Regions from separate parts of the Rummeliibacillus sp. SL167 genome, predicted to be linked through region 1. Evidence: riboswitches for the same ligand, from Rfam matches in the RefSeq annotation. Region 1 holds a riboswitch; the other holds the start of a gene.
The links. A riboswitch is a leader RNA that binds a small molecule or an ion and turns the genes downstream of it on or off. The one in region 1 is predicted to bind thiamine pyrophosphate.

Region 2: it holds a riboswitch for thiamine pyrophosphate, as region 1 does, so the genes downstream of both, FEZ13_RS03580 (thiamine phosphate synthase) here and FEZ13_RS12675 (ABC transporter substrate-binding protein) in region 1, are expected to answer to the same signal.

What each region holds. Positions count from the first base shown of each region.
Region 1 covers NZ_VCBM01000002.1:266,822-271,860, forward strand. Annotated here, with positions in the region: gene FEZ13_RS12665 (S8 family peptidase) at 1-793, shown strand, start outside; gene FEZ13_RS12670 (hypothetical protein) at 1,274-2,023, shown strand; TPP riboswitch at 2,084-2,193, shown strand; gene FEZ13_RS12675 (ABC transporter substrate-binding protein) at 2,302-3,297, shown strand; gene FEZ13_RS12680 (thiamine-binding protein) at 3,534-3,827, shown strand; gene FEZ13_RS12685 (ABC transporter permease) at 3,824-4,576, shown strand; gene FEZ13_RS12690 (ABC transporter ATP-binding protein) at 4,581-5,039, shown strand, end outside.
Region 2 covers NZ_VCBM01000001.1:795,431-800,469, reverse strand. Annotated here, with positions in the region: gene FEZ13_RS03600 (MoeB/ThiF family adenylyltransferase) at 1-284, opposite strand, end outside; gene FEZ13_RS03595 (thiazole synthase) at 277-1,047, opposite strand; gene thiS (sulfur carrier protein ThiS) at 1,049-1,243, opposite strand; gene thiO (glycine oxidase ThiO) at 1,233-2,306, opposite strand; gene FEZ13_RS03580 (thiamine phosphate synthase) at 2,293-2,922, opposite strand; TPP riboswitch at 3,053-3,152, opposite strand; TPP riboswitch at 3,229-3,337, opposite strand; gene FEZ13_RS03575 (YkvI family membrane protein) at 3,775-4,848, opposite strand; gene menC (o-succinylbenzoate synthase) at 4,845-5,039, opposite strand, start outside.

The DNA of each region.
Region 1 (5,039 bases):
AGCAGCTATTCAGGTTGAAGGTACGGCTTCGCCAACAACTGAGATCACGCTCAAACAAAACGATCAAGAAATAGGACAAGCTGTTGTAGGCGATGATGGCCAATTCTCGATTCCAGCTACATTACAAGAAGGTGCTAATACATTCTCGGCAGTCTCTAAGCTAGACGGTAAAGTAACTGGTGAATCTGAATCTGTCAAAGTGATTCTAGATACAAAAAAACCATCCCTAACCATCGATAGTCCAAAAGATGGTTCTAAGACAAATCGAGAGACGGCTACCGTTGAAGGTTCCATTAACGACGAAAATCTTGATTGGGTTCGAGTAAATGGAAAAGATGCTAAAGTGACGGATGGCAAATACACTCTTCGTATTCTTTTAGATGAGGGAGTCAACGACATTAAAGTTATGGCAAAAGATAAAGCTGGCAATAAAGTAACGAAAAAAGTTTCGATCGCTGCGGATTATTCAGCACCCGTTATTGAAAATTTAACGCCTGCGGATGACATTACGCTGACAACTGGTAAAACAGTTAAAATCACATTTGATAGCGAGCCAGATTTAAAATCAACATTCTATATTCATATGCCGTTAACGAATGTGAACGGTACCGCACAAAATGCAACAGAATTACCACTATCCGAAGAATCACCAGGACATTATGTAGGATACTGGACTGTACCAGAAGGAACCGTAGCGGATGGAGCGGTTATCGAAGTAAAAGCAGTAGATAGCTTTAAAAACGAAACACTTCAAAAAGCTGCAGGCAAACTTTATATCAACATTTCAAAATAATGAAAAAGCCTCTGATTGCTTAGGAGAACACTGAAAAACTATAGAATCTCTATTTTCATTGATAAAAATCCATCTTTTCTTTAATTTTATGAACTAAAAAAGATTATTTTTATCATTTTTTTGAAGATGCATTGACTTTTTCAGTGGCCTCATTGCTTAGTCAGAGGCTTTTTACTGCATTTATGCTTCCCCACCACATCAGTACTTAAGTAAAGTAAGAGATCGATTGCTTGGGAATAATAGACCAATTGATCTCAAACAATAGAGAGGAATGGAGAAGATTCTCACTATGTCGAAGCTACAGTTTATGAATTTTTTAAGTATTATCTAAATAAAACTCACTTTTCTTTTACATATGATTTCTAGCTTTTCATTTGATTAACTTTCAAAAAATCCATGGAATTTTATGAATGACTATCACATCTAACTATTTCTCACCTCCATACCACGCATACAATACGGTAAAAAGGTGGGTAGATAATGGATGAATTTGAACAATTATTGGAGAGTATATTGCCACCAACAGCCACTATTTTGAAAATACAAAACGCCAATAACAGACCTGCAATATTATTGGCAGATATAGATGGCGACAGATTAAAGGAGCTAATTGTTGCATATGAGTTTAAAGGTGAAAATTATCTACTATTACTAAAAAAATCTTATAATTTGTGGTGCCCGATGATTGAAATAAAAGGTAAAGGTTACGCAATTACTGATTTAATGGCTGTCCCACTGACTACTCAAGGTGTTAACTCATTAGTAGTGGGGTGGCAAATAGAAGGTATATGGTCACAACTTGTTTTGCTGCAATGGAAAGTCTATGGTTTTATCAGTTTACTAACAAATTACGTATATTATAGTAAGCTTTTTGTAGAAGACATGCCCGGAAGATTTGGTAAAGATGGCCAATTTGAGTTGGCTATATGGATTCATGATACTGGAGAGGCTAACATGGTGGAGGTTTATCGCTATAACGGTACAGATCTGGAGATTGCTCAAGAGGTATATCCATACTATTTCAAAAAAATGGTTGCTTACTATAAGCGACTATTACAGAAATATGATTTCTCATGCTATTGGTATTACTTGGCAGACGCACAACTGAAGGCGGATGAAGCGGATCAAGCGCTTGTTTCAATTGACAAAGCATTAACTTCTGAAATACTATATCCATCCAAAAAACAAATGTTAGAACTAAAAGAACGAATATTGCATAAAACATCTTAAAAGATGTTCCTTCCTATTTTCATTCATTTTGATATAATGAAACTGAAAAGTTCATATGTATGAAGAATGTAGGGGGGCTGGTGATGCCAGCTGAGAATGTATCCGATAGATACTGACCCTTAGAACCTGATCTGTTTAATATCAGCGGAGGGAACATCAATTAAAAATCATGATATATTATAATAAACGATTTTTTAAATGTATGTTAACGTCCGGAATGGTTCCGGGCGTTTTTCTTTACTTTGAACTAGTCAAAAAACAAAATGGAGGCAAGAAAGTTGAAAAAATTTTATATGTTTCTATTAGTATGCATATTAGTATTGGCGGGTTGTCAGTCCAACAACTCAAAAGATGCAAAGGAAACCTCAAAGAAAAAATTGAAAAAGGTAACAGTTGTTTTGGACTGGACACCAAATACAAACCATACGGGACTATATGTAGCGAAGGACCAAGGATATTTTAAAGAACAAGGCTTAGATGTAGAGATTATCCAACCAGGCGATACAGGGGCAGATCAACTTGTAGCATCTGGAAAAGCTGATTTTGGGGTAAGCTATCAAGAGGGAATCACACAAGCTCGTGTACAAGGGGTTCCTCTCGTATCGATTGCAGCAGTTATTCAACATAATACTTCTGGTTTTGCGTCACCAGTAGCCAAAAACATTCAAACGCCAAAAGATTTTGAAGGAAAAACTTATGGTGGATGGGGTTCACCCGTTGAAAAAGCCGTTATCGATTCATTGATGAAGACAGAAAATGCAGATGTTAAAAAGGTAGATATTATCAATGCAGGAGATGCAGACTTCTTTACAATGGTCAAAAAAGATGTAGATTTTGCATGGATTTACTATGGTTGGACAGGTGTTGAAGCAGAACTCCGTGGTGAAAAACTAAATATGATTTATTTAACAGATTACAGTAAAAAATTAGATTACTACACGCCTGTTCTAGCAACAAACGAAAAAATGATTCAAAATGATCCAGAAACAGTAAAAGCATTCGTCAAAGCTGCATCTCAAGGCTATCAATATGCGATTGATCAACCAGATAAAGCGGCAGATATTCTCATCAAAGCAGCACCAGATTTAGATCCTAAATTGGTAAAGAAAAGTCAACAATGGCTTGCTGACAAATATCAAGATGACGCTAAACAATGGGGCGAACAAAAGCTTGAAGTTTGGGAAAACTATGCAAATTGGATGGATGACCATGGTCTACTAGAAGGAAAATTTGATCCTAAAAAAGCATTTACAAACGACTTTTTACCGCAATAATAGCAGGACACTGAAAGTCAATTTAGCTCTAAGAATATGATAAAAATAAACTTTTTCACTTATAAAATGAAAGAAAAAGCAGATCTTTATCAATGAAAATGGCAGTTCTATAGTTTTTCATTGTTCTCTAATAACAGTAGTGGGGGCTGCTTCATCCCCTTCTATATGTTAGTAGGTTTTAAGAGGAGATCTTACTGCTAGTAATGAGTCAATGAGGAATAAAGGAGGAAATCATCATGGCCAATTCTTTAATTAGTGTGCAAATTTTACCGAAAACAGAAAATTACGAGGATGTAATTCCTTTTGTGGATGCGGCGATTAAGGTGATCGACGAATCTGGTGTCAAATATGAAGTGCATCCCCTTGAAACAACGATGGAAGGGGACATATCAGCATTAATGGCGATCATTAAGAAAATGAATGACAAAATGATTGAACTCGGATGTGTCAATGTGATTACGCAAGTAAAAATTTTGTACCAACCCACAGGGATTACAATGGATACCTTAACGGAGAAATACCGCTCATGAAATGGTTGCGGAGCAATGGGGGAGCGATTATTGTCCTCCTTTTTCTTTTAGGTCTTTGGGAAATCATTGTGAAAATCACAGGCACACCAGCGTGGCTATTACCAGCACCCTCTCAAATATTTTCAGAAGGATTTAAAGTGATTCCTAGTTTTTCAACAGATATTTTGGCAACGACAAAGCTTGCCATTCTAGGACTTGTTATCGGTAGTGCTGCTGGTTTTATCATTGCTGTTATTCTACATATTTTGCCGATCGTACAAAAAATGACTTACCCTTTGCTTATTTTATCGCAAAATATTCCGATTATTGTTTTAGCACCTTTGCTGATCATTTGGTTTGGATTCGGTCTTTTGCCAAAACTGATTGTTATAGCATTAGTTTGCTTTTTCCCGATCGTTGTTGCAGCACTAGATGGCTTTAAAAACACAGCGCCCGAACTCAAATATTATATGCAGATGGCAGGCGCTTCGAAAACACAAATGTTTTGGAAATTAGAATTGCCTTATGCTCTTCCTTCACTGTTTTCAGGTCTTAAAATCTCAGCAACCTATAGTGTCATGGGAGCGGTTATTTCAGAGTGGTTAGGTGCAAAACAAGGAATTGGGGTTTATATGACCTTATCTCAAGCATCCTTTCGTACCGATCATGTATTTGTAGCAATCTTTACCATTATGCTTTTAAGTGTACTGTTGTTTGGTCTTATTCAAGCATTTGAAAAGCTATTCATCAAGGGGAAGATAGAGAGGTAGGGAAATGTTATTAAACATTGAACATGTCAAAAAAAGCTTTGCTGAAACAGAAGTTTTACGAGATATTTCGCTCCATGTAGAAGAGGGGGAATTCGTTGCCCTTCTTGGACCATCTGGAAGTGGTAAAAGCACTATTTTTAACCTAATCGGAGGGATCATGGAGCCAGATGATGGAGCGATTACATTAAATCATAAAGTGATCCACGGTAAACGAGGATTAATCGGCTATATGCCGCAGCAGCCATCGCTATTTCCGTGGCGAACAGTCCTTGAAAATATTGTACTTGTGCAAGAACTTACGGGTAAACCCAATAGACAAGAAGCGAAAGAATGGCTAGAAAAAGTGGGGCTACAGGAATTTGAAAATGCTTATCCTATTGAGCTGTCAGGCGGTATGAAGCAGCGTGTTGCCTTTATACGGGCCATGCTGAGCAAACAAAATCTGTTGTGTTTGGATGAGCCA
Region 2 (5,039 bases), on a different contig from region 1:
TCCTGATTGATCGCTTCTAATCTTCGCTTCGCCGCAACAGCCTTTGGCAAATGCTCACGCACGTCTTCCTCACAATATAATTGCTGACGCTGTAAATTCGACCGATCCACATAATCACGATCCACAATCGATATCTTCCCAACACCTGCACGAGCAAGCATCTCGGCATTTCCACTTCCCAATGCTCCTGCTCCAACAATCAGTACATGCTTTTGACAAATTTTTTGCTGTCCTTCATATCCAATTGGCGAAAACAATTCTTGTCTTGAATAGCGACTAGTCAATAACGCTCATTCCTTGTGTTGGACTGCTTGCTTGTGCTCGTGTTTTTTTCTCAATCATACCTGCTTCAAAACCAAGCCTACCTGCACGGATTGCTAATTTCATCGCTTCTGCCATTTGGACAGGATTTTTCGCACCCGATACGGCTGAATTGAGTAATACGGCATCAGCTCCCAACTCAAGGACAAGTGCTGCATCAGAAGGAGTACCGATTCCTGCATCTACAATAACAGGTACTGTTGCTTGTTCAATGATGATTTGTAAATTGTATGGATTCAAAATTCCTTGACCTGAGCCAATAGGAGAAGCACCAGGCATGATGGCATGCACGCCAAGTTCTTGTAATTTGTGAGCAAGTACTACGTCGTCTGAAATATACGGAAGTACAATAAATCCTTCCGAAAGAAGGATTTCACATGCGCGATACGTTTCAAATGGATCCGGCAATAACGTATCATCACAGCCAATTACTTCAACCTTGATCATATCACAAAAACCAGATGCCTTAGCGAGTTTTGCAATGCGTACAGCTTCCTCAGCTGTTTTAGCTCCCGCTGTATTCGGAAGTAAACGATAGTTTGATAGATCAATCTTATCTAGCAAATTGGGTTGTGATGGTTCAAAAATATTCATACGACGTACAGCAAATGTTAAAATTTCAGCCTCTGAAACTTCTATCGCACGACTTTGAATATCAAAATCTGAAAACTTTCCTGTTCCAAGTAATAATCTAGATGTAAATGTATATGGTCCAATTTGATACATATTAACCGCCTCCTACAAATGTCACAATTTCGATTGTATCGGTTGACTTTACAACCTGTGAATAATCTTCTTTTTGTAAAATAACTCCATTTTGTTCCACAATCACCATTTTATCTTGGAGTTTTAAATAGATAAGTAATTCCTGAATCGTTCCTACAGTTTCCGGTATTTCTATCGTAGTCCCATTAATAGACATAATTCCCCACCATTTTATTTGCCATGTATTCACCAACAAATGGACTCAACAAAATGCCATTTCGATAATGCCCCGTGGATACAAATAGTCCCTGAATCGTAGGATGTGCTTCCATATATGGTCGCCCCTCATTCGACTCTGGTCGTAAACCTGCCCAAGTACGATCCCAAGTCGCATCCTGTAAAGCAGGAAGGATTGAAAAAGCGCGTTGTAAAATATCTGCTACACTAGATGCCTTCACCTGTTCTTGAAAAGAATGAGGCTCCATCGTCGCGCCTATTACATATTTGCCATAACGTTTTGGAGCGATGTAAAATCGTTTCAAAAATAGCGGAGCCTTTAGTAAAGGACGATTACTTTTTAAGGAAATCACTTCACCTTTTACTGGATACGTACCATAATTTTTATTAAATTGCTTTAGAAATGGCGTACTCCATGCCCCTGTTGTGATACAAACCTGTTTGCAAGGGAAAAAGCCTTCTGTTGTTTGGACACCGGTCACTTTTTCATCCTTTACAACAATTTGTAGGACAGTTGTATATTCGAAGATTTCGGCACCGCTAGCTGCGGCCGCAAGTGCTTGTCCTTTTGTCAATGCTGGAGCTAAAACATGTCCGTCTGTTGGATAATAGACTGCACCTACTATTTCTGAAGAAACATTTGGCTCGACCTTTCTTACTTCTTCTGAGGAAAGTAATACGGCTTCCTCTCCTGCTGCTATTTGCCAAGTACGAATTTCTTTAATTCTTTGCCATTCTTCTTCCGTATGTGCAATCCGATAGATTCCCTTCGCTTCATAGCCAATATCAATTCCCGTTTTTTCACGGATTTTTTCAGCAACTTTTGGGAATAAGGCTCTGCTTTTTCTAGCCATATCATATAAAGGATCATATTCGTCCCATTCAGCTTGAACGCCTAGAAGCCCTGCGGCTGCGTGAGAAGCACCAGATGCAATGTCGTTTTTTTCAAGAATGGCTACATGTAGCCCCTGCTCTGCAAGACAATGTGCGATTGTACTACCGATGACACCGCCACCAATAATAATACTGTCATAACTTTTCATCTTCCCACTCCTCGAGTTTATATGCATATTCTTTTACTTTCTCAACTGGATCAATAGCCTGCCATATCCCCGACATAATGGCGATTCCAGAAGCCCCTGCCGCACAAACTTCCTTCGTATTTTGTGGAGTGATTCCACCAATAGCGATCACAGGCTTTAAAACCTTCTTTGTTAGCTGCTGCAATAATTTTGTACCACGGCAAGGTCTTCCTTTTTTACTTGTCGTATCAAAAATATGCCCGTAAAGTAACCAGTCGGCTTTTGTATCAGAGGCCTCTTCAAGGGAGTGAATGGATGCACCAATATGAAGAGCTGGAAATTTATCACTAATAATAGCGACGGGAATACTGCGGTAACCAAGTTGCACATGACTGATACCTGTAGCAAGCGCAACATCAATACGGTCATTCACGACCAGTTTCTCTAACGGAAAACCTTGTTGTTGTAAGTTTTGAATACAATCATATAGCTCAGATGCTGTACGATTGGGCTCTCGTATATGCAAATAGCTTAAATATGGTTCTAATTTTGGTGCAAAATGAATCACTTCCTCTAAGGAACGCTCACCATCCGTTATGATATGCAACTCTATTTTTTTATCCAATTCTTTCATCATCCCATTCTTCCATATCGAATCACCCGACGTTGAAATAAAAATAACGATTTATTCACTTCCTTTCGTTGCAATCCCATACAAAAAGCCACCTCTCAAGCTCGAAGAAGTGGCTAAAATTTTGTACGATATAACAAAAGTAGCGCCACTTCCCTTCGCTAGTATTATCTAGATCAGGTCATAAGAGTTGAGTTTTTCTCTCTCAGCATATACATGCACCCCTAGTGGTCAATCCCATATTTAGTTGTTCATAGAATAGAAGATAAAAACGTCCTTGCTTCCTAAGGTCAGGAAACAAGGACGTGTATATGCGATATCCTAATGCTTCCCTACGCTAGCATAATCTAGATCAGGTAAAAGGATCATGAGCTTACGGCTCTACTCTCAGCTGGCAACACCAGCTCTCCTAGCAATTATTGTATGAAATTACAAGTCAAAGTATAGCACTACCGATTTAATCGTTCAATAGCCTACTTGAAATTTAATAGATGTTGAAGATTGAATAATAGTATCAGTTGTGTTGATTAGGGAAAAATGGGTAATAAATTTAGCATGATTCTAAAAAACATGTATTTTAACTCCATTCATGTAGATCTTCGGCTTACTCGAGTCCTCGAAAATGTATGCACATTTCCTTTGTGCGGTGTGGATTCAGGAAGTCCATTCAATGCCCCTCGGGAAAAGCGAACAGTTGAGATCCCACAGCGAAGCGAGGAGGCTCAAGCCGCGCCCGCAGGAAAGCGAGCAAGCCATAGCGGAAATCAGCGAATACACTATATTTTGTGGAGAAAACTGGATAATCCACCCTTGTAAAAGCATATGATAAAAATAGTTTTTAGAATAATCACTAGCAAGCTATTTTGGGATGAGTATCTTTTCTTTTGAGTATTTAACATTTTTAATCCATGCAATAATGATTGAAATGATCAACACAAATCCTAAATAACCCATTGCTGGGTAAACAGCACTAACAAGTTGGATAAAGCCGACAAAACTTAAGGCGAATCCAGCTAAACCAATTACCCACACAATCCATTTAAAATGCTTGCTTTCTAACGGTACGATTCGAGCAGTAAATGCATAGAGCATCCCCACAGCTGTATTATAAATCATACCAAGTAAAGCAATGGCCATAATGACACCAATAGCAGGTGACATTTTAGTCGCTAAAAGAAGCATTGGCATATCTGCCCCACCAATTTGATCTATTTTTGTGAAAATTGCGACATTTATAAGCAAAATAAGAATACCTAGTCCGACTCCACCTAAAATCCCGCCATGTTTTGCTATTTTTTCACTTTTTTCTACTCCTCCCATAACGGCTAGCATCGATGCTCCTGCTGCAATATTATAAGATACATACAACAATCCTCCTAAGAACCAATTGGCAGCACCAGAAGTTTGTTTTTTCGCTAACATATCCATGTCAGCAGCACTTAAATCTGTGGTAAAAAGAGAATATATCGCAATAATCACTACTAATAATAAAAGAAAAGGTGTAATCGCACTAATCGCACTAATAATTTTATGAACATTAAACATGAGCGTTAATACTGTAATGATTAGCATAAACAAACTACCATACACGGCTGGAAGACCAAACTGACTTTCAAAAATGGAGCCTGCACCTGCTAGCATAACGACTGCAACACCAAATAAGAAAAATGTAATGACAAAATCTACAACAACTCCAATATATTTACCACAAATTTGATAGACAACTTCTTTATGAGAAGTCGCATGCAAGCGACTCCCTAATGTTGTTAAATTCATGCCTAAAAATGCAAATAGTGCGGTTGCAAGAGCTGTTCCTGCAACTCCCCACCAGCCAAAGCTAGTGAAAAATTGCAAGATTTCTTGACCAGAAGCAAAGCCTGCGCCAACAATGACGCCGATGAATGCCCCTGCCATTTGGATACTTTTCTTCATCGAACCGCCTCTTCATCTGCTAAGTTATATTCCTTCTTCTTCACCGTCAATTGATCGATACGTTCAAGGTTTGGTTCATAGCCAATACCTGGTTGATCCGGTACTGTGATATATCCGTCCTTCACGATTACTTCTGGATTGATAATATCACGATCCCAATAATGTTCAGACCCTGCAGTATCCCCTGGCAA